Regions from separate parts of the Cyanobium sp. T1G-Tous genome, predicted to be linked through region 3. Evidence: predicted binding sites of a transcription regulator. Region 3 holds the regulator's gene; each other region holds the start of a gene.
What was found. The regulator NtcA, encoded in region 3, controls nitrogen genes in cyanobacteria. The targets are predictions, from matches to a motif close to GTANCNNNNGNTAC.
Positions count from the first base shown of each region.

Region 1: the regulator NtcA is predicted to act here: its motif matches at 2,949-2,962, upstream of glnA (type I glutamate--ammonia ligase).
Region 2: the regulator NtcA is predicted to act here: its motif matches at 3,509-3,522, upstream of KBY75_RS00030 (sensor histidine kinase KdpD).
Region 4: the regulator NtcA is predicted to act here: its motif matches at 3,433-3,446, upstream of KBY75_RS01325 (circularly permuted type 2 ATP-grasp protein).

Region 1 is NZ_JAGQBD010000004.1:120,740-125,677, forward strand. It holds gene KBY75_RS04385 (aminotransferase class V-fold PLP-dependent enzyme) at 1-620, opposite strand, end outside; gene KBY75_RS04390 (nucleoside deaminase) at 715-1,203, shown strand; gene KBY75_RS04395 (alanine--glyoxylate aminotransferase family protein) at 1,166-2,344, opposite strand; gene KBY75_RS04400 (allophycocyanin subunit beta) at 2,407-2,925, opposite strand; gene glnA (type I glutamate--ammonia ligase) at 3,134-4,552, shown strand; gene KBY75_RS04410 (hypothetical protein) at 4,579-4,779, shown strand; gene KBY75_RS04415 (class I SAM-dependent methyltransferase) at 4,934-4,938, shown strand, end outside.
Region 2 is NZ_JAGQBD010000001.1:2,677-7,614, reverse strand. It holds gene KBY75_RS00050 (WecB/TagA/CpsF family glycosyltransferase) at 1-191, shown strand, start outside; gene KBY75_RS00045 (photosystem II reaction center protein K) at 200-343, opposite strand; gene tgt (tRNA guanosine(34) transglycosylase Tgt) at 373-1,506, opposite strand; gene KBY75_RS00035 (adenosylcobinamide-GDP ribazoletransferase) at 1,556-2,335, shown strand; gene KBY75_RS00030 (sensor histidine kinase KdpD) at 2,292-3,428, opposite strand; gene KBY75_RS00025 (DUF3155 domain-containing protein) at 3,860-4,231, shown strand; gene KBY75_RS00020 (alpha/beta hydrolase) at 4,275-4,904, opposite strand.
Region 3 is NZ_JAGQBD010000028.1:24,341-29,278, reverse strand. It holds gene pth (aminoacyl-tRNA hydrolase) at 1-134, shown strand, start outside; gene KBY75_RS13535 (DUF3146 family protein) at 139-396, shown strand; gene KBY75_RS13530 (resolvase) at 403-867, opposite strand; gene KBY75_RS13525 (DUF3084 domain-containing protein) at 864-2,081, opposite strand; gene ntcA (global nitrogen regulator NtcA) at 2,116-2,856, opposite strand; gene KBY75_RS13515 (cob(I)yrinic acid a,c-diamide adenosyltransferase) at 3,099-3,737, shown strand; gene dcd (dCTP deaminase) at 3,737-4,330, shown strand; gene thyX (FAD-dependent thymidylate synthase) at 4,398-4,938, opposite strand, start outside.
Region 4 is NZ_JAGQBD010000001.1:274,050-278,987, reverse strand. It holds gene KBY75_RS01350 (urease accessory protein UreD) at 1-384, shown strand, start outside; gene KBY75_RS01345 (urease subunit gamma) at 434-736, shown strand; gene KBY75_RS01340 (urease subunit beta) at 775-1,092, shown strand; gene ureC (urease subunit alpha) at 1,117-2,841, shown strand; gene KBY75_RS01330 (PilZ domain-containing protein) at 2,838-3,353, opposite strand; gene KBY75_RS01325 (circularly permuted type 2 ATP-grasp protein) at 3,499-4,938, shown strand; gene KBY75_RS01320 (alpha-E domain-containing protein) at 4,932-4,938, shown strand, end outside.

The sequences.
Region 1 (4,938 bases), on a different contig from region 3:
GCCACCGGCCGCAGGGCCTCAGGCGGTAAGCCCATCACCGCCAGTGCTTTAGCGAGGGAGACATGGGCATCAATGCTTGCCACCACCACCGCCCGGCCGTCTATGGCCAAACCCCGCTGGCGTCTCGCTGCGACCAGGGCCATCAAGTTGGAAAGGGTGCCGCCGCTGGCGGCCACACCACCACTACCAGCAGGCAGGCCCAGCTGCTCAGCCAGCCAGGCCGTGAGGCTGCGCTCTAGTCGGCTCAAGCTGGGGGACAATTCCTCAGCCAACATGTTGTTGTTAAGGCCGGCGCAGATCAAATCTGCAGCCACCGAGGCCGGCAGTGGTGGTGGGTCGAGATGGGCAAGGGCACCGGGGTGGTTGGGATTAAAGGCCCCATCCATCACGAGCTGCAGATCGGCCAACAGCATCTCCGGAGCCAAACCGTGACCTTCCGGCTCCACCGGTGGCAAAACGCTCAAGCCGGGCAGTGGCGAGCGTTCTGCAGCACTACCAAGCCACACACAGAGCTGCCGTGAAGCCTGCTCTAAAAAGTCCTGCAGCCTGGGGTCTAGCTGCTCCGGACTGGCGAAGGGCAGGGGCTGGCTGGCCCGCGGGGGAGGGGGGGCGCTAGCCAACGAAAACCGATCGGATCAAGCCATTCTCACCTGTGGAGGTGGGCTACAAGTGGGTTTGTGCTGCGGGCAGCAAGCAGTGGATCGTTCCCAACTCATGGGCCCATCAGGGCCCCAGCTGCAGCGCCAGTGGATGCAACTGCTGCTGCGCCACGCAGAACGGGCCGGAAACCAGGGCGAAATTCCCGTCGCCGCTGTGGTGCTCGATGAAGGCGGACGCTGTATCGGCTGGGGCAGCAATCGACGCGAACAGCACAACGATCCCCTTGGACACGCAGAACTGGTGGCCCTTGGCCAGGCGGCCCGTTTGCGCGGCGACTGGAGATTTAATGGCTGCACTTTGCTGGTGAGCCTGGAACCTTGCCCGATGTGTGCCGGTGCCTTGGTGCAAGCCCGCATGGGAACTGTAATTTTCGGCGCTACGGATCCGAAAAGGGGCGCCCTCGGCAGTTGCCTTGACTTAGCCAGCAACGCCAGTGCCCATCACCACATGACGGTGATCGGAGGGGTTTTGGGCGAACAGGCCAGCGGTCTGCTGGCGAGCTGGTTTAAGCGGCGACGGCAGCAGGGGCAACTGCAGGCATGAAGGCTGGCAGCTCGGTTTCAAACAGGTTGAGCAGGAGGTCGACGTTTTGAGGCTGGCTGTTGTAACCCATCAGGCCGATCCGCCAAACCTTGCCCGCCAGGGCGCCCAAGCCTCCACCCACCTCAATTCCATGCTTAGTGAGCAGGTGCTGAGAGAAGGCTTTGCCATCAACTCCTGCGGGGATGCGCACTGTGGTGAGGGTGGGAAGGCGCAGGGCTGCCGGGGCATGCAGCTCGAGCCCGAGGGCTTCGAGACCAGCCCATAGGAGCTCGGAATTGCTGCGGTGGCGGGCCCAGGCTGCCTCCAGTCCCTCCTCGGCAAGCAGGCGCAGGGCTTCGCGCATGCCGAAATTCATATTTACTGGCGCTGTGTGGTGGTACACCCGATCACTGCCCCAGTACTGATTCAGCAGGGTGACGTCCAGGTACCAGTTGGGGACCTTGCCCGCCCGGGCCATCATTTTTGCCTCGGCTCGCGGGCCCATGGTGAAGGGTCCAAGCCCAGGAGGACAGCTCAGGCCCTTCTGGCTGCAGCTGTAGGCCAGATCCACCTTCCATTCATCGAGGTAGAGGGGCACCGCACCAAGGGAGGTGACGGTATCAAGCAAGAGCAGGCAGTCGTGCTGACGGCAGAGATCGCCGATGCCCTCCATGGGCTGGCAGATCCCGGTGGATGTTTCGGCGTGGACGATGGCCAGAATTTTGGGCCGATGGGTGGCTACGGCGTGCTCGAGTTCCGCAAGGCTGAAAGCTTCCCCCCAGGGCTTCTCGATCGTCACAACATTGGCCCGATAGCGACCGGCCATGTCGGCCAGACGCAGGCCGAAGTAGCCCTTGACGGCCACCAAAACAGTGTCGCCGGGCTCAATCGTGTTGGCAAGACTGGCTTCCATGGCCGCACTGCCGGTGCCGCTCATTGGAATGGTGAGGCGGTTGTCGGTCTGCCAGGCGTAGCGGAGCAGATCCTGCACCTCACCCATCAGCTCGACGTAAAGGGGGTCGAGGTGACCAATCGGCATTCGGGCCAGGGCCTGAAGCACGGTGGGATGGGCATTGGAGGGGCCAGGACCGAGCAGCAGACGATCCGGCGTGGCTATGGGAGCCAGCGTGCGGCGATGGGCTGAATTAACTGGTGGCAGCACGGGCAGGGGAACCAAGACCAGGATTGAGCGTGTAAATCGAGCCTAAGTAGCAATTACGGGGCCTAGCGGGCCCGCAGATTGGTGGCACCAAGACCACGGCAGAGATGGTCAAAGGGGGCCCTAACCACTGCCGCCGATGCCACACCCGCATCGAGCAGCATCTCGCAGACCACATCAGCCATCAAGGCAATGCTGCGCACGGTGGGGCCGGTCGGTACGCCAAGACTCTTGTAGGTGTCGTCGAGACCGTTCAGCACCCGCTCGTTGAGGATCGATGCGTCGTCGGCGATCAGGGCATAGCTGGCGTAACGCAGGAAGTAATCCATGTCCCGCAGGCAAGCCGAAAGGCGCCTTGTGGTGTAGGCGTTGCCACCGGGCAGGATCAGCTCGGGATCGGCAAGCCAGAGGCGCTGGGCCGCCTCGCGCACGATGGCCGCAGCCTCACGGTTGATCAGCTCCACCGCAGCCAGGCGCACGCTGGATTCGGAGTAATAAATGCTGATGCGGTCGATCGCATCGCGGTCTAAGTAGCGGCCGAGCTGGTCATAACGGCCAATTAGACCAGTGATGGCATCGCGCATGGCGGAATCAAATCGACGCACCTGTATCGAAAACTAGCACTCACATTCCGCCAAATCCCAGGCCAGGGATGGGTTCTGGGGAAGTTGACAGAAACGGTTACGCAATCCTCTCCGTCAGTTTGGTTACGGGCGCTACCAATTAGCGTCTGGCCGATCCGTACGGTCCGGCAACGCCGCAACCTGTCGGCACCCATCCTTCTTGTTCGTAATGGCCCAAACAGCCCAAGACGTCCTCCGTCAGATCCATGAGGAGGGAATCGAGCTGATCGACCTCAAGTTTGTCGACTTGCATGGCAAGTGGCAGCACCTGACGGTCTGCCGCGACCTGATCGACGAGGCCTCCTTCAGCGATGGCGTCGCCTTTGACGGCTCCTCGATACGGGGCTGGAAGGCGATCAACGAATCGGACATGGCGATGGTGCCGGACCCCAACACCGCCTGGATCGATCCCTTTTACAGCCACAAAACTTTGAGCCTGATCTGCTCGATCCAGGAGCCCCGAAGTGGCAAGCCCTATGGCCGTTGTCCCCGGGCCTTGGCCCAGAAAGCGCTCAACTACCTCAGTTCCACCGGTATCGCCGATACCGCCTACTTCGGGCCGGAGCCTGAATTCTTTGTCTTCGACGACGTCCGTTACAGCTCAGGCAGCGGCAGCAGCTTCTACAGCGTCGATTCAGTTGAAGCCCCTTGGAATAGCGCCCGCCTTGAGGAGGGCGGCAACCTCGCCTACAAGATTCAGTTGAAGGAGGGCTACTTCCCGGTAGCCCCCAACGACACCCTGCAGGACATGCGCACGGAGATGTTGCTCACCATGGGCAGCCTGGGGGTGCCGATCGAAAAGCAGCACCACGAGGTGGCAACAGCCCAGCATGAGCTGGGCATCAAGTTTGCCGAGCTGATCAGCGCAGCTGACAACGTGATGATCTACAAATACGTAGTGCGCAACGTTGCCCGTAAGTACGGCAAAACGGCCACCTTCATGCCCAAACCCGTGTTCGCCGATAACGGCAGCGGCATGCACGTGCACCAAAGCCTCTGGAGAGGCGGCAATCCCCTGTTTTTCGGCGAAGGCACCTACGCCAACCTTTCCCAGACTGCCCGCTGGTACATCGGTGGCCTGCTGAAGCACGCCCCCAGTTTCCTGGCCTTCACAAATCCCACCACCAATAGCTACAAGCGATTGGTGCCAGGCTTCGAAGCCCCGGTGAACCTGGTTTATTCCCAGGGCAATCGCTCCGCTGCGGTTCGCATTCCGCTCACCGGGCCGAGCCCCAAGGCCAAGCGCCTGGAATTCCGCTCCGGCGATGCCCTGTCCAACCCCTACCTCGGCTTCGCGGCCATGTTGATGGCCGGCATCGATGGCATCAAGAATCAAATCGACCCGGGAGATGGCACCGATGTTGATCTATTCGAGCTCTCCCCAGAGGAATTGGCCCGCATCTCCACTGTGCCGGCCTCTCTGAATGGTGCCCTTGAGGCCCTCGATGCAGACAAGGATTACTTGCTAGCTGGTGGTGTCTTCACCGAAGACTTCATCAACAATTGGATAACCCTTAAATACGAGGAGGTGCAGCAGCTGCGCCAGCGGCCCCACCCCCACGAGTTTGTGATGTACTACGACGCCTGAGCAGGCGCCGGTGGGCAATAGCGCAGGTGGGCGATCGCGCTTGCCTGCAGTTGCTTTGCGCGGGCCTGGCGCCTGGCCCAGGCCTGGAGCTGATGGAGGGCGTCGCCGGCGGGGTTGGGATCGTGGTGCTGGGTTATCTGGGCCAGTTCGGCGCCATGGAGGCGGTTGTCGCGGGCGTGCAACAGGCTCCAGGTTTAAAATTCAGGATCGGCATGCTGGCCTTGTAGGCGGGTCGTGGTCATGGCGTGCTCCCCTCTCTCTCAATCCAGTCTGCAGCTGTTTTGGTAGCGGTTGCTACTAAATAGCCAGAGCTTCACAGCTCTTCAGCAATCGCGGTGTGAGTTCAAATTCGCTGGAATGGGCGCAAGCCATTGCCTCGCCATGCC
Region 2 (4,938 bases), on a different contig from region 3:
GGCGCAGTGGCGGCCTCTGGATGGGTGTGGGCGGCAGCTTTGACGTTTGGGCTGGGGTCAAAAAAAGAGCCCCCGCTTGGATGGGAGCCCTGCAGATCGAATGGTTGTACCGGCTGATGCAGGAGCCCAGTCGCTGGCGCCGCATGCTCTCTCTACCCAAATTTGCCTGGGAGGTGCTCAGGCAGGGCTGAGGGCGGATTCAGCGAAAGCCGACGGAGGCTTGCCACACGAAGGCAAGCAGCAGAAAGAACAGGGGAATGATCGGCAGGATGTCGACCAGTGGTCCGAAGGCTTGGTAGGCCTCGGGGAGTTGGGCCAGGGTTTGCAGGGCGTAGGAAGCCATCCCGGAATTCACTGAGCTAGGGGCGGACGTTACCACGTGTGGGCGGCTGGGGAGTCCGGTTCCCAGGGAGCGAAATCCTCTGCAAAACAGCCGTCGCGGATGGCCTGCCCCATGGCGGTTGAGAAGCGCACCAACTGGGTGATGTTGTGCAAGCTCAACAGAATCTTGCCCAGCAGCTCCTCGCTCTTGATTAGGTGGTGCAGGTAGGCCCTGCTGTGCTGGCGGCAGGCTGGGCAGGGGCAGCTGGCATCCATGGGGGTGTGGTCGTGGCGGAAGCGGGAGTTCTTGAGGTTCCAGCGTTCGCCGCCCACCAAGGCCGCGCCATGGCGGCCGAGGCGGGTGGGAATCACGCAATCAAACAGGTCGAAGCCGTTGGCCACGGCGATGGCCATTTCCCGCAGGGTGCCTATGCCCATTAGGTAGTGGGGCACGGCATCAGGCAGCAGCGGCCCCAGCTGGCGCACGATCCGGTGCATTTCGTCGGTGGGCTCGCCGACACTCACGCCGCCCACTGCTATCCCGGGCAGGCCCATGGAGGCCACCACCTGGGCCGACTCCTGGCGCAGGTGGGGGAAGCAGCCCCCTTGGACGATGCCAAACAGGGCCTGGTCGGCCTTGGTGTGGCTGGTGATGCAGCGCTCCAGCCAGCTGTGGGTGCGCCGGCAGGCGGCGGCTACGTCTGCCTCACTGGCGGGATAGGGGGGGCATTGGTCGAAGGCCATGGCCACATCGGCCCCCAGGGCCATCTGGATCGCCATCGAGCGTTCGGGGGTGAGCTCGATGCGGGCGCCGTCGCGCGGGGAGCGGAACACCACGCCGTGGTCGTCGATGGTGTTGATATCGCCGAGGCTGAAAACCTGGAAGCCGCCGGAATCGGTGAGCATCGGCCCGTCCCAAGCCATGAAGCGGTGTAGCCCCCCGGCATCCGCCACGATCTGCTCGCCCGGCTGCAGATGGAGGTGATAGGTGTTGGAGAGCACCATCTGAGCGCCGGTGTCCCGCAGTTGGGATGCCGTAACCCCTTTCACCGTGGCCAGGGTGCCCACGGGCATGAACCGGGGCGTGGTGACAACGCCATGGGGGGTGTGAAAGCAGCCGCAGCGGGCCCGGGTGCGGCTGCACTGGGCCGTGATGTCGAAGGAGAACGCTGGTGGGAAGCTGATTGCGCCGAACAGGTGCTGTTCCGACGCTAGGTGTCGCTTGCTAAAGCCCGTGCCGAAGTCTTTTTCTGGGCCGATTCCCGGCTGGTTGGGCGATCTGGCCGGTGCCTGGGTGTTTTATTCGGTGCTGCCCGCCTGGCCAGGAGTGCCGCCGCGCTTTGAGCGCATTGCCCGTTTCGCTCCCCTGATCGGCCTGGTGCTTGGCGGGCTGCAGGGCCTTTTCTGGTGGCTTGCCGCTGGCTGGCTGCCCCTTGGAGCCCAGGTGGCCTTGGTGCTGGCCCTTGGGCTGGTGCTCACCGGTGGCTTGCACGTTGATGGCGCAATGGATACGGCCGATGGCTTGGGCGCTGGCCCTAGGGCCTTGGAGGCGATGGCAGATAGCCGGGTGGGCGCATCGGGGGTGCAGGCCTTGGTGGTGGTGCTACTGCTCAAGGCAGCAGCCCTGCTTTGCCTAGGGGCCGCTGCCCCGCTGGCCTTGCTCTGGTCTGCTTACTGGGGCCGGGTGGCACCGCTTGTGGCCATGCAGTGGTTTCCATATTTGAGGCAGCAGGGCAGTGCTGCTTTTCACCGGCAGCACTGGCGTGGTCTGGCCGCGGAACTGGTGCCGGCCCTGCTGGTGTTCTCCCTGGCCCTGGGGCTAGCGGCCTGGACCCGCGGGCCCTGGCCCCAGGGGCTGGGTTTGCTGCCAGCGGTGCTCGTGCCCCTATGGCTCGGCCGCCGGCTCGGCGGCCATAGCGGCGATAGCTACGGAGCCTGTGTCGAATGGACCGAAGCCCTGGCCCTGCTGCTCATGGGCCTGCTGCTGGGCTTGGGGCCGCGGCTGGCAACCTGAGGCAAAAGGCGTTGCCCCGCTCGGGCAGTTGCCGGGCAACGGCTGCCGGCGGCAACACCAGGTTGAGCTCGCCACCGAGGCTGCGGGCCAGATCCCTGGCCAGAGCCAGTCCCAGCCCCGTCCCCGGCCGCCCCTGCCCCTGCCGCCCCCGGAAACCTTGCTCAAAGATGGCCTGGCGCTCGTTTTCGGCAATCGGCTCGCCGCCATCCCACACCGTCAGTTGCCAGTCCCCTGACGCCAGGGCTTGGCAGTCCAGGCCGATGGCCGTGCCGCTAGGGCTATATCGAAAGGCGTTGTTTAGCAGGTTGGCCAAAATTTCCGCCACGGCGCCACTGTCCCCGTGCCAATTGGGCAAGCAGGATGGCGGATGCCAGGGGCGGCCCTGCAGAGAGGCCGTCGCGGCAGCTCGCTGCACCAAGGGCTCAAGCCAGTCGAGCAGGGGCTGGCCCTCGGGCCCCACCAGCCCAGGGGGAAGTAGCAGGGGCGGCGCCGCTTCGCCGCCGACGGCGGCTTGTTCGTGGCGGCCCAGCTGGCTGAGGGCATCCACGTAGCGGTTGAGCTGGCGCTCTTCCGCCAGCAAGCCTTCCACTAGGGGTCGGTTCTGCTGGTCTTGTTCGAGGCGCCGCAGCAGTAGTTGGCCGAAGGTGCGTAGGGCGGCGAGGGGGTTGCGCAGCTGGTGCAACAGCAGGCCCAATTCGGCTTGCTGTTGCTCGAGGGTCTGCTGCAACTGCTGTTGTTCCAGATCAAGGCAGAGCGCTTCGGTAAGACAGAGGGCGACGGCTTGGAGCCGCTGCCCGAGGCTGTCTGGCCAGGGCACCACGCTGGTTTCCACCTGGATCGCGCCCAGCAGCACCCTTTGGTGGCGCAGCGGCAGCCAGCGCCGCTCCTCGGCGGGCAGGCTCAGCGGGCTGCCAGCTTCCACCGCAGGCAGGGCGCGGCCGTCACTTGGCCACTGACCAATCGGTACAAGGATTGGGGCGTTGGCTTCGCCGGGCTGGGTGACGTAAACCACCAGGGAGCTGAGGTCGCTGCGATCAGCGAACTGGGCTAGCTGGAAGCGCAGTAGGGCGAGAAAGCGGTTGGAGACTTGCATCTGCTGCCCTCAGCCCTGGCCGTGTTCCAAAAAGTTTGGATAAGGCGTGGGAAAACCAGAAAAAAGTCTTAAGATGAGCGGTATCGACCAATACGGCGCGGTCCGCAAGCGGGCAGCGGTTCGTCGTCGTGACGCCCTCACCCTTTGTTGCCCATTTCGGCAATTCAGGCTACAGCAGTGACAGATCCGACTTACGCCGATCTTGCTTCCTGTTGTTCTGCACCCCGAATGGGCGGGGTGTGGCGTCACTGACCCCTGGGCCTGCTGACTCTCTCGGACAACAGAACGTTTGGGCGTCGCCCTGCTCTCCGAATTTTGGGGGGTGCGGGTGGGCTGAGTCACGGACCCTGCGCATGTTTTGCGCTCCCACTGTCCGTTCCCCCTCCGGTTTCTCTTCCTCCTCTTAATTCCTCCTTCTCGGGAGCAGTTCAATGTCCAAAAAGCGCAAGCGGATTAGCCGTCGCCGGCTCGCAGGCCAGCGGGTGCTGGCGCATGTCCCCACCTTTAATCTCGAGACCGGCTCCCACAAGCCGGTCACGGCAGCACGCCGCTTCATTGCTGAGGAGCTGTTGGTGCCCCCAGCAATTCTCAACGTGCGCCGCAACGAGCACACCACTGATCGCTTCTTCTGGGGCGAAAAGGGCCTGTTCAGCGCCCAATACGCCGAGGAAAACCATTTCCTGTTTCCCTCACTGCGCACGATCGTCGACCGCATCGGTGAGGAGGTGCTTTTCGAAGGCATCGAAGCCCTCGCCGCCGACGACTGGGAAGAAATGGAGGAGTACGAATACGCTTTCGTCTGAGCTTGGCTTTGCCCTGGCGTAACTCAGGTGGGCCCCTGGTTGTTCAGCATGACCACTGGCCCGCCAAGTAGCTCCTCAGGGCAGGAAACAGGCCGCTGTCAATTGTGTGGCCGCCTTTAAAGCCAATCAGTTCGGTGTCGATGCCACCGAGTTGCAACTGCTCTTTCAGGGCCTCACTGGCTCCGTAGGGCACCACAGGATCCTGTTCGCCATGGGTGAGCAGGATTTTTGGCAGGGATGCTGCGGTTGGTTGCCAGCCGGGATGGGGGTAGCCGCTGCAGCCGATCAGAGCGGCCAGGGGGAGGCCGCTGCCGGCTGTGGCCACATCAAGGGCCATTGCTGCGCCTTGGGAGAAGCCCAGCAGAGCCGTTTGCTGCAGGGGCACCTCTACGGCTAGGGCCTGGAGCCGCTCTAGGAGCTGGGTTCGAGCGGCAGGCAGCTGGGGCCAATTTGGCTGTTGCAGGTCGTACCACTGCCGGCCGCTACCGCTTGGATGCGGCAGTGGTGCCCGCAGGGCCACCACGCTCACCGCTGGCCCCACCAGCAACTCGGCCAGGTCGAGCAGGTCGTCGGCATCCGCTCCCCAGCCGTGCAGCAGCACAAGGCGCCGGTCGCACAGGTCCGGGCCACTGCGGATTAGTTGGTCGTTGGGCCGGCTGGTTTGGCTGCTCATGACGGGGGATCTGTTGCTGCGTAGGTTGGCCCTA
Region 3 (4,938 bases):
CGCCTGCCGAGCAGCCCCTGCTCGAGGAGGTGCTGCGCGAGGTGGAGGCAGGTATTGGCCTGATCCAGCGCCTCGGCCTGGAGCGGGCTGGTAACCGACTCAACGGTTTTCAGCCCCAGGGCAAGGCAGCCTGAGCCGATGGCACGTCTTCCCTCCACCACTGCCCAGTTGCGGGTGCTGCATCAGAGCTTCAGCCAGCGGCTGCTGGAGGGGGAGGTGAGTGCGGGCGGTTACCAATGGAGTTTCCGCTGGGCCTTTGACCGCGGTGAACTCAGCGTCGAGCCTTCTTTGGGCAGGGCTCTGATCCAGGACGCCCTGCTGCGTTATCTGCTCAAGGTCGACTACCAGCTCGAGCCTGGCGGTGACTACGTCTTCACGGTTCGGGCCCGTTTTTAAACCGATTTAGCCTCCGGCGACCGGCAGCGGCCATTGCCTCAGCACCTCCTGGTTGCTGCGCTGCAGGGTCATCCCGCAATAGCGCTCAATCAGCAGCTGGGCCACCACATCGTCGATATCTCGGGGGGGCAAGCGCAACCCCGCCGGCAGCAGTCGCATGCAGCCCCTAGGAGGCCACAGCTGCCAGTAGCGCTCGCGGGCCGCCAGGGTGCTGCCGCTCTCATCCACCACCGCTAGCGCCAGCGGCTGCTGGCCAAGCCGGCTGCGCCAGTCTTGGCTACCGGTGCCATTGCCGAGCACAACCTGGCCAAGCCCCACTTGCTGCCAGCTTTTGAGCAGGGCGAGGCAGGCTTGCGGGGGCAGGATGGCGGCCTGCCGGATCTGGCGAGCGGCAGGATCCGCCAGCACTAGTCCGCATTTGCTGCGCCCGGGATCGAGGCCTGCCACCAGGCCCGCCACAGCGCCCGTCATGGGCGGCGAGGGCCCGGCCCCGATTGGGCGGGAGAGGGGGCCGCCAACCAGCGCAATTCCACCGCAATTGGGTCGGCGGTGCTGGCGCTGTTGATGGCGAGGGCTTCTAGTTGGGCAACCTGGCCAGGCTGGCGCTCGCTCAGCTCCCGGGCCAGCTGTTTGAAGCTGGCCGCATCGAACTGCAGCCCTTCCACCAACGTGCCCTGGCGCTGGGCTCGGGCATAGGCAGCGGCCAGCAGCAGGTTGAGTCGCCGCGAAACCGGCTCCAGGGCTGTGAGGTCGCCCTCGATCGTGGTGCTGGCCAGCACTTCACCTGCCTTAACTACTGGGCGGTTGGGGCGTAGGTCTGGGAAGGCAAGCACCTGGCGCTCGCCCCTCAGCACGTTGGCGGCCGAGAGAATGCTCACCACCCAGCTGCCAGGCTTGGCGAGCAGGCCCTCCAGCTTGCTGATGTCGTTCTTGGGTACCAGCAGGATCTGGCGATCGGCTGGCTGGCCGGGTAGCACCCGCCTGAAGGCGTTGAGATTGGCCTGCTGCAGCAAGGCGGTGATCACCTCCGTGGCCTGCTCGGGGCGCTCAAGGGTCACCTTGGCGCTGGCCAGGGTCTGTCCGCTGCTTAGCACCACGTCGCCGCGGCGCAGGGCAATCAGGTTGCCCTCCAGGTCCTTAAGTTCTTTGGCACCGGCGCTGATCCGGCGGCGCACCTGGGCCAGTTCCGCTTCGGTGCGGCGGATTTCCGCATCCCGCCCCTTCACCTCCTCGCTGAGACGGCTGCGCTCCAGCTCAAGCTGGTTGCGCTGGGCTAAAAGTGGCGCCAGCTCCTGGCGCAATTTGCTGGCCCGGGCTTGGGCCTGCTCAAAGCGCGTCTGGGCCTCCCGTTTGCCCTGTTCAGCCCGAGCCACCTCCAGGCGGCTGCTGGCTAGTTGGCTGTTGCTGCGGCTCAGTTGGCTGCGGCTGGTTTGCAGCCGTTGCTCCAGTCGATCGAGTTCAAACAGGCCCGTGCGCAGCCGCTCGCTCACCAACAGCATCAGGCCTAGGGAGATGGCACTGATCAGGCTGCCGGTGAGCACCGTGATCAACACGGCGGTGCGGCGGGGCCGCATCCCCAACAAGCTCAAGCGCGCCTTGCCCACCAGGCTGCCGAGTCGGTCGCCCAGGGTGGAGAGCACTCCCCCCAGGGCGAGCAGAGCGAGGATCAGCAGCCAGCCCGTCACATACGTCCGCGAAGGGCCCCAGTATCCCTGGCGTTCAGCTGAAGCGCTTGGCTAGGGCGATTGGATCAAACACAGTGATCTTTTTGCGGTCGATCTGAACCAGCCCGTCGTTGCGCAGGTCGCCCAGCAGGCGAGTGATTGTGACCCGGGTGGAGCCAATCGCTTCGGCAATCGCCTGGTGGGAGAGGCGCAGATCAATCGTGATCCCTTCCGAGCTGGGAACGCCGAAATCGCGGCACAGCACCAGCAGAAAGCTCACCAGCCGCGAGCTCATGTCGCGGTGGGTGAGGGTTTCGATCATCGTTTCGGTCTGCAGGATCCGCGAAGACAGGCCTTGCAGCAGCAGCAAGCCCACGCTGGCGTCCTGCTCGATCGCCCGGCGCACCGAGGTGGCTGGTGCGGTCACCATCTCGACCCTGGTGAAGGCCACAGCGTGATAAAAGCGGTCGGAGCGCTGGCCGGTAAGCAGCGACAGCACACCAAACAGGCTGTTTTCACGCAACAGGGCCACGGTGATCTCCTCGCCGGATTCATATACCCGCGACAGCCGGACCGCTCCGCGCCGCAGCAGATAGACCCGCTCGGCTGGATCGCCGGGAAAAAAGATCGTCTTGCCCCGTTCGATCGTCTCGACACTGCTGCCGGCCAGGCCCCGGATCACTTCCAGCAGGGTGGGGTTGCCCTGGCCGGCGCTGCCCATGCCTGCCACCACGCCAGGGGCACCCGTCGATGGGGTGTTGGCGGTACGGCTAAATCCGTGGGTAGCGCCAACCATCAAGGTCTGGGCAAGTGCCGGGACCCTAAGGATCACCCGGGGGGTGGCTTGTAGCAATACACACGGTTTGAGATGACACCGCCGGTGCCCCCGGGGCACCAGTACGTATGTTTCCGCTAGGGATGGTGTCGTTTGCTTGTGGAGCGGCCCGATCCCGCTACATTCAGCTCCGCGGGACCATGGGCTGCTCGCGCCGCTCCAGGTCTGTTTTTCGATTTTCCAGGTTCTTATTCAGGTTGTTCATGACCGCGAGCTTGCCCGTCTCAGGCCTCACCTCCTCCTCTGGAGCTGGTTTTCCGGCGGTCCAGCACCAATCTCAGCGCTCTGGCCATCGCCCTTTGGCTGTGGCGGCTGCCACCTCCGCGCCTGCTGCTGCGCCGGCATTGCGGCTCGTGGCCCAGTCGGAGGGCTTGCTGCAAATCCATACGGCGCCTTTCCGCGGCAGTTTCGGTGCCGTGCTCAGCCAGGCCCTGCGTAGTGCCGGCTTGGGCAGCCGGGTGCTGGTTACTCAGTTTCTTAAGGGCGGCGTAGATCAGGGTCTCGGCAGCAGCGTCTGGCTGTGTGGGCGACTGCAATGGCTGCGGCCCGGCGTGCCTGCCTGTCTGTCAGAGCCAGCTGCCCATCAGGAGCTCGAGTTGTTGGAGGCGGTGCGCCAGGTGTGGGCCTTCAGCCGCGAGCAGCTGCTCAGTGGTGCGGTGGATCTGATGGTGCTCGACGAGCTGGGCTTGGCTGTGGAGTTGGGCTACATCGATCAGGCTGAAGTGCTGGCAACCTTGGAGCGCCGACCGGCCCATTTAGATGTCATTTTGACAGGGCCAGCCATGACTCCTGAGTTGATGGCCATGGCTGATCAGGTCACCCAGTTGCGCCGAGGTCTCTGATGCTGAAGAACGACCGCTGGATCAACGAGCAGGCTGCGGCAGGCATGTTGCAGCCGTTTCAGTCGAGCCTGGTGCGCCACCTCGATCCCGAGGCGGCGGGCTCGCCGGTGCTCAGCTACGGCTGCTCTTCCTATGGCTACGACTTGCGGTTGTCGGCTAAGGAATTTTTGATCTTTCGGCATGTGCCCGGCACCGTGATGAACCCCAAGCGGTTCAACCCGGCAAACCTCGAACCGGCTCCCCTGCGCGATGACGAGGATGGGTCCTATTTCATCTTGCCAGCCCATTCCTATGGTTTGGGAGTAGCACTGGAGAAGATGAAGGTGCCATCAAATATCACGGTGATCTGCCTGGGTAAGAGCACATACGCCCGGCTAGGCATCATTGTTAATACGACCCCAGCGGAAGCCGGCTGGGAGGGTCACCTCACCCTGGAGTTCAGTAATTCTTCGGGGGCCGACTGCCGCATTTATGCAAATGAGGGAATTTGTCAGTTGCTCTTTTTTGAGGGCGATCCCTGCGAGACCACCTATCAAGATCGGGCTGGTAAATATCAGCACCAGCCCGAACGCGTCACTTTGGCAAGAATCTAATTTCCCGCAAAAGGCCCTATGGGGCGAGCCTGGGCGTCGCACCGAGAGGTGCGCCAAATGGTTCGCCCTATGGGGCGAGCCTGGCTCTATGCAAGCGGCTCTTTTCATACCATTCAGCAAATTGGGGTGTCCAAGCCTGCAGGTGGGGCCACATCAATTCACAAAGTTCGCGAATTTCGAGCTGGGCGTCGAGCTTGGCCCGCAGGTCAAGGAAGTGCAGAAATGCCCGCAAGGTGAAGCTCACCACGAAGTGCTGGCGGTAGTCGAAGGGCAGGATGCCGCGGGCGTGCTCCTCGGCGAAGCCAGCCGCCAAAAGGTCGCGGTAGCGAGCCGCTGCAGCGCTGCAGAGCTCTAGATCTATGCAGCGCTGCTCTTCGGTATAGGCGTATTTTTTGCCCTGCCGGTCGCTATAGCTACCTACGGGCCGTAGATAGAACACCTCCTCCAGTTCCAGTTCACCATTGGCGGCCTTGCAGATGCGATCGCCGGTGTAGCGCATCGATTGCACGTCAAAGCTCACCCCCACCCGGTGGGTACGCGCCTGCTGCATCACCGAGTGGGGAAACCAGCCAACGTTGAGCACGATCTGGGCGTGTTCTAAGGGGCCG
Region 4 (4,938 bases), on a different contig from region 3:
TCACGGCTGCAGGTGTGTCGCCGCGGCCCCGAAGGTCGCCGCTGGGAGCTGGTGGATCCCCTGGAAATCAGCGGCGCCAGCCTCGCTGCAGAACACGGCATGGCGAGCCAACCGGTGCTGGGATCGCTGGTGTGGGCAGCGCCGCAGCCCCTGGGGGCCGCTGCCCTGGCCCAGCTGCTGGCCGACTGCCGCAGCGACCGCCAGGGCCTGGAGGGCGACCTTGCCTGCGGAGCCCTAGACCAGGGCCTGATCGCCCGCTACCGCGGCCCTTCCAGTCAGGCGGCCCGGTTTTGGTTCACCAGGGTATGGGCCCGGATCCGGGCCGCACGCGGCCTCACCGCCCCAGAACTGCCGCGGGTATGGCCCTTCCAGGAACAGCCCTAGGGTTCAGGCTGAACGGGTCAAGGCGCCCTAAAGCTGCCAAAGTTGGCTCATGCACCTAACCCCCCAGGAAAAGGACAAGCTGCTAATAGTCACCGCCGCCCTGCTGGCAGAGAGGCGGCTCAACCGCGGCCTGCGGCTCAACTACCCTGAGGCGGTGGCCTGGCTCAGCTTTCAGGTTATCGAAGGCGCCCGCGACGGCAAGACCGTTGCCGCCCTGATGGCTGAGGGCAGCACCTGGCTGAGCCGTGAACAGGTGATGGAGGGGGTGGCGGAACTGGTGAGCGAGGTACAGATCGAGGCGATGTTTCCCGACGGCACCAAGCTTGTGACCCTGCACGACCCGATCCGCTGATCGCTGCCCCACAACCCCGATCCGCTAATCCCCGAGCCATGCCCCCCCTGATCCCTGGTGAACTACTGCCCGAGCCCGGCGAAATCGTGCTGAACGCCGGTCGGCCCGTGACAACGCTGCTGGTGGCCAACAGCGGCGACCGGCCCGTGCAGGTGGGCTCCCACTTCCATTTCTTTGAGGCCAACAGCGCACTCAAATTCGACCGCGACGCGGCCCGCGGCCTGCGGCTCGACATCCCCGCCGGCACGGCTATCCGCTTCGAGCCAGGCGACAGCCGCGAAGTGCAGCTGGTGCCCTTCGCCGGCGAGCGCCGCATCTTCGGCTTCAACGGCTTGGTCAACGGACCGCTCGATTAACGCCCATCCCGGCAACCCCACCCCATGCCCTATCGCATCTCCCGCCGCGCCTACGCCGAGACCTACGGCCCCACCACCGGCGATCGGCTGCGCCTAGCCGACACCGAGCTGTTTCTGGAAGTGGAAAAAGATTTCACTGTCTACGGCGATGAGGTCAAGTTTGGCGGCGGCAAGGTGATCCGCGACGGCATGGGACAGGGCCAGACACCCCGCAGCCAGGGCGCCGTGGACACAGTCATAACCAACGCCCTGATCCTGGATTGGTGGGGGATCGTCAAGGCCGACATCGGCCTGCGCGATGGCCGCATCTGCGCCATCGGCAAGGCGGGCAACCCCGACACCCAGGCCGGCGTGACGATCGTGGTGGGACCGGGCACCGAAGCGATCGCCGGTGAGGGCCACATCATCACCGCCGGTTCAATCGACACCCACATCCACTTCATCTGCCCCCAGCAAATTGAAACGGCCCTGGCCAGCGGTGTAACCACCCTGCTGGGGGGCGGCACCGGCCCGGCCACCGGCACCAACGCCACCACCTGCACCCCGGGCGCCTTTCACCTGGCCCGCATGTTGCAGGCCGCCGAGGGCCTGCCGGTGAATCTGGGCTTCTACGGCAAGGGCAACGCCTCCACCCCCGAGGCAATCGAGGAGCAGGTGCGGGCCGGCGCCTGCGGCCTCAAGCTGCACGAAGACTGGGGCACCACCCCAGCCGCGATCGACTGCTGCCTCACGGTGGCCGATCGCTTCGACGTGCAGGTGTGCATCCACTCCGACACCCTCAACGAGGCCGGCTTTGTGGAAGACACGATCCGCGCCATCGGCGGCCGCACCATCCACACCTTTCACACCGAAGGAGCCGGCGGCGGTCACGCCCCCGACATCATCAAAATCTGCGGCGAAGCCAACGTGCTGCCCAGCAGCACCAACCCCACCCGCCCCTACACCCGCAACACGCTCGAGGAGCACCTCGACATGCTGATGGTGTGCCACCACCTGGATCCACGCATCCCGGAGGATGTGGCCTTCGCCGAGTCGCGCATCCGCCGCGAAACGATTGCCGCAGAAGACATCCTCCACGACCTGGGCGCCTTCTCAATCATCGCCAGCGACTCCCAGGCCATGGGCCGGGTGGGCGAGGTGATCACCCGCACTTTCCAGACCGCCCACAAGATGAAGGCGCAGCGGGGCACCCTGCCCGAAGACTCCGCTTCAAGTGGAGGGCGCAACGACAACACCCGCTTGAAGCGCTATATCGCCAAAACCACGATCAACCCGGCGATCGCCCACGGGCTTGATTCCCAGATCGGTTCGGTGGAGGTGGGCAAGCTTGCCGATCTGGTGCTGTGGAAGCCGGGCTTTTTCGGGGTGAAACCGGAATTGGTGATCAAGGGCGGCTCAATCGTGTGGGCCCAGATGGGCGATGCCAACGCCTCGATCCCCACCCCCGGACCGGTGCACGGCCGGCCGATGTTTGCCGCTTTTGGGGCCGCCCTGGCCCCCAGTTGCCTCACCTTCATGAGCCAGGCAGCCCTCGATGCCGACCTACCCCGCCAGCTGGGCCTGAAACGCCCCTGCGTGCCAGTGACCAACACCCGCGGCGACATCGGCAAGGCCTCAATGAAAAACAACACGGCCCTGCCGAATGTTGAGGTTGACCCCCAGACCTATGAGGTGTTCGCCGATGGGATGCACCTCAGCTGCGAACCAGCCGAGGTGCTGCCAATGGCCCAGCGCTACTTCCTGCTCTAATCGGCCACCGTGTTGGGGTCGCGCAGGCGATTGCGCCGCTCCGGCAGCAGCTGGGGAAGCAGGGACAGGGGTTCGCTGAAGCCCACTCCCATGGTGGTAACGGTGCCGGAGCGCACAAACCAACGCACCAAGCCAGCCACCCGATGCAAGTCGGTGGCCCGATGCACCTTGAAATCAACCAGCAGTCTTTGACCTACCTGTAACTCATGGTTTTCGGTGATCAACAGGCACAAGCCACCGAGGCTGATATCGAGGATGTCGGCATAAAACCACTCGGTGCGGGGTTCGCCATCTGGGCTGAGCAGCTGAATCGGCACCGGACGACAAGGTGGCGCCACCAACCTTTCAAAGCGGCGCTGACCATCGTGAGGACCAAGGATTTCTAGGTATTCATCCCCGGTGAGGATTGTTTCTGCCTCAAAACGCCCTGGATCTTTACTGAAGGGTTCGGACCAGGAGACACCAGGCGCTCTGGAGGCGTCGCCAGCAAGATTGGGGAGATAGCTGGGCATCACAAAAGCCCCAAAGAGCTGCTGTTGTCTCACCTTAATGGCCGAGGAAGGAAGCCGCCAGAGACGGAGCTGGCCTTCCGTATCAATCCACACCGGCGTCAACCCCAGCGGGTGGACATGATCCCGCCATGGCAGGTGGCGCGGCATGTTTACCGAATACAGACCAAATCGGGGCTACGACGAATATTTCAGCGCCCCTGATAAGCCTCGCACTGCCCTACGCCCTCTGCTCTCCTCCCTAGGCCAGCTGGGCCTCGATGAACTGAACCGCAATCACGCAGCAGCCGGTGTGTTGCTGCGGCGGCTGGGGGCCACCTTTCGCCTCAATGGCTCCGGCAGCCAGGGGGGTGAGCGCATCCTGCCCTTCGACCCCCTGCCGCGGCTGATCGGTAGCGCGGACTGGCAACGCCTCGAAGCAGGCCTGTTCCAGCGGCTAGAGGCGATCGACCTATTTCTGGCCGATGTCTATGGACCCCAAAAAATCCTCAACGACGGTGTGATTCCGCGGCAGGACGTGGAGAGCTCCCAGGGCTGGCGGCCCCAACTGCAGGGCTTCCAGCCGCCTCTGGGACGCTGGTGCCATATCTCCGGCCTTGATCTGGTGCGCGACGGCGAGGGCACCTGGCGTGTGCTGGAAGACAACCTGCGCTGTCCCTCCGGCGTGGCCTACTTCCTGGAAAACCGCCGGGTGATGAAGCGGATGTTCCCGAGCCTGTTTGCCGGCCGCACCGTGCAGCCGATCGACGACTACCCCTCCCACCTGCTGCAGACCCTGCGGGAGCTGGCCCCCTGGACCGACACCCCCAAGGTGGTGCTGCTCACCCCCGGGGTGTTCAACAGCGCCTACTTCGAGCACAGCTACCTGGCCCAGCAGATGGGCATCCAGCTGGTGGAGGGCCGCGACCTGATCTGCCAGGACGACCGGGTGTGGATGCGCAGCACGGCCGGACCCGAACCGGTGGATGTGATCTACCGGCGCATCGACGACGACTTCCTCGACCCGGCCGTATTCCGCAGCGATTCGATGCTGGGGGTGCGGGGCCTGATGGCCGCTTACCGGGCCGGCCGGGTGGCAATAGCCAACGCCCCAGGCACCGGCGTAGCCGACGACAAGCTGATCTACGCCTATGTGCCGGAGATGATCCGCTACTACCTGGGCGAGGAGCCGATCATCGAGAACGTGCCCACCTACCTCTGCGCCAGGGGGGACGACCGGTCCTACGTGCTGGCCCACCTCAGTGAGCTGGTGGTGAAAGCGGTGGCCGAGGCCGGTGGCTACGGCATGCTCATCGGCCCCCACGCCAGCAGCGAGGAGATCGCCGAGTTTGCCGTCAAGATCCAGGCCGATCCCCGCAATTACATCGCCCAGCCCACCCTCGAGCTCTCCACCGTGCCCTCGCTAAGCGAGGGCGAATTGTTCCCCTGCCACGTGGATCTACGGCCCTATGTGCTGCGCGGCAAGGGGGTCTGGGTAAGCCCGGGCGGTCTCACCCGGGTGGCCCTGCGCCGGGGCTCCCTGGTGGTCAACTCTTCTCAGGGTGGCGGCTGCAAGGACACCTGGATCGTGAGTGAACAACCATGCTGA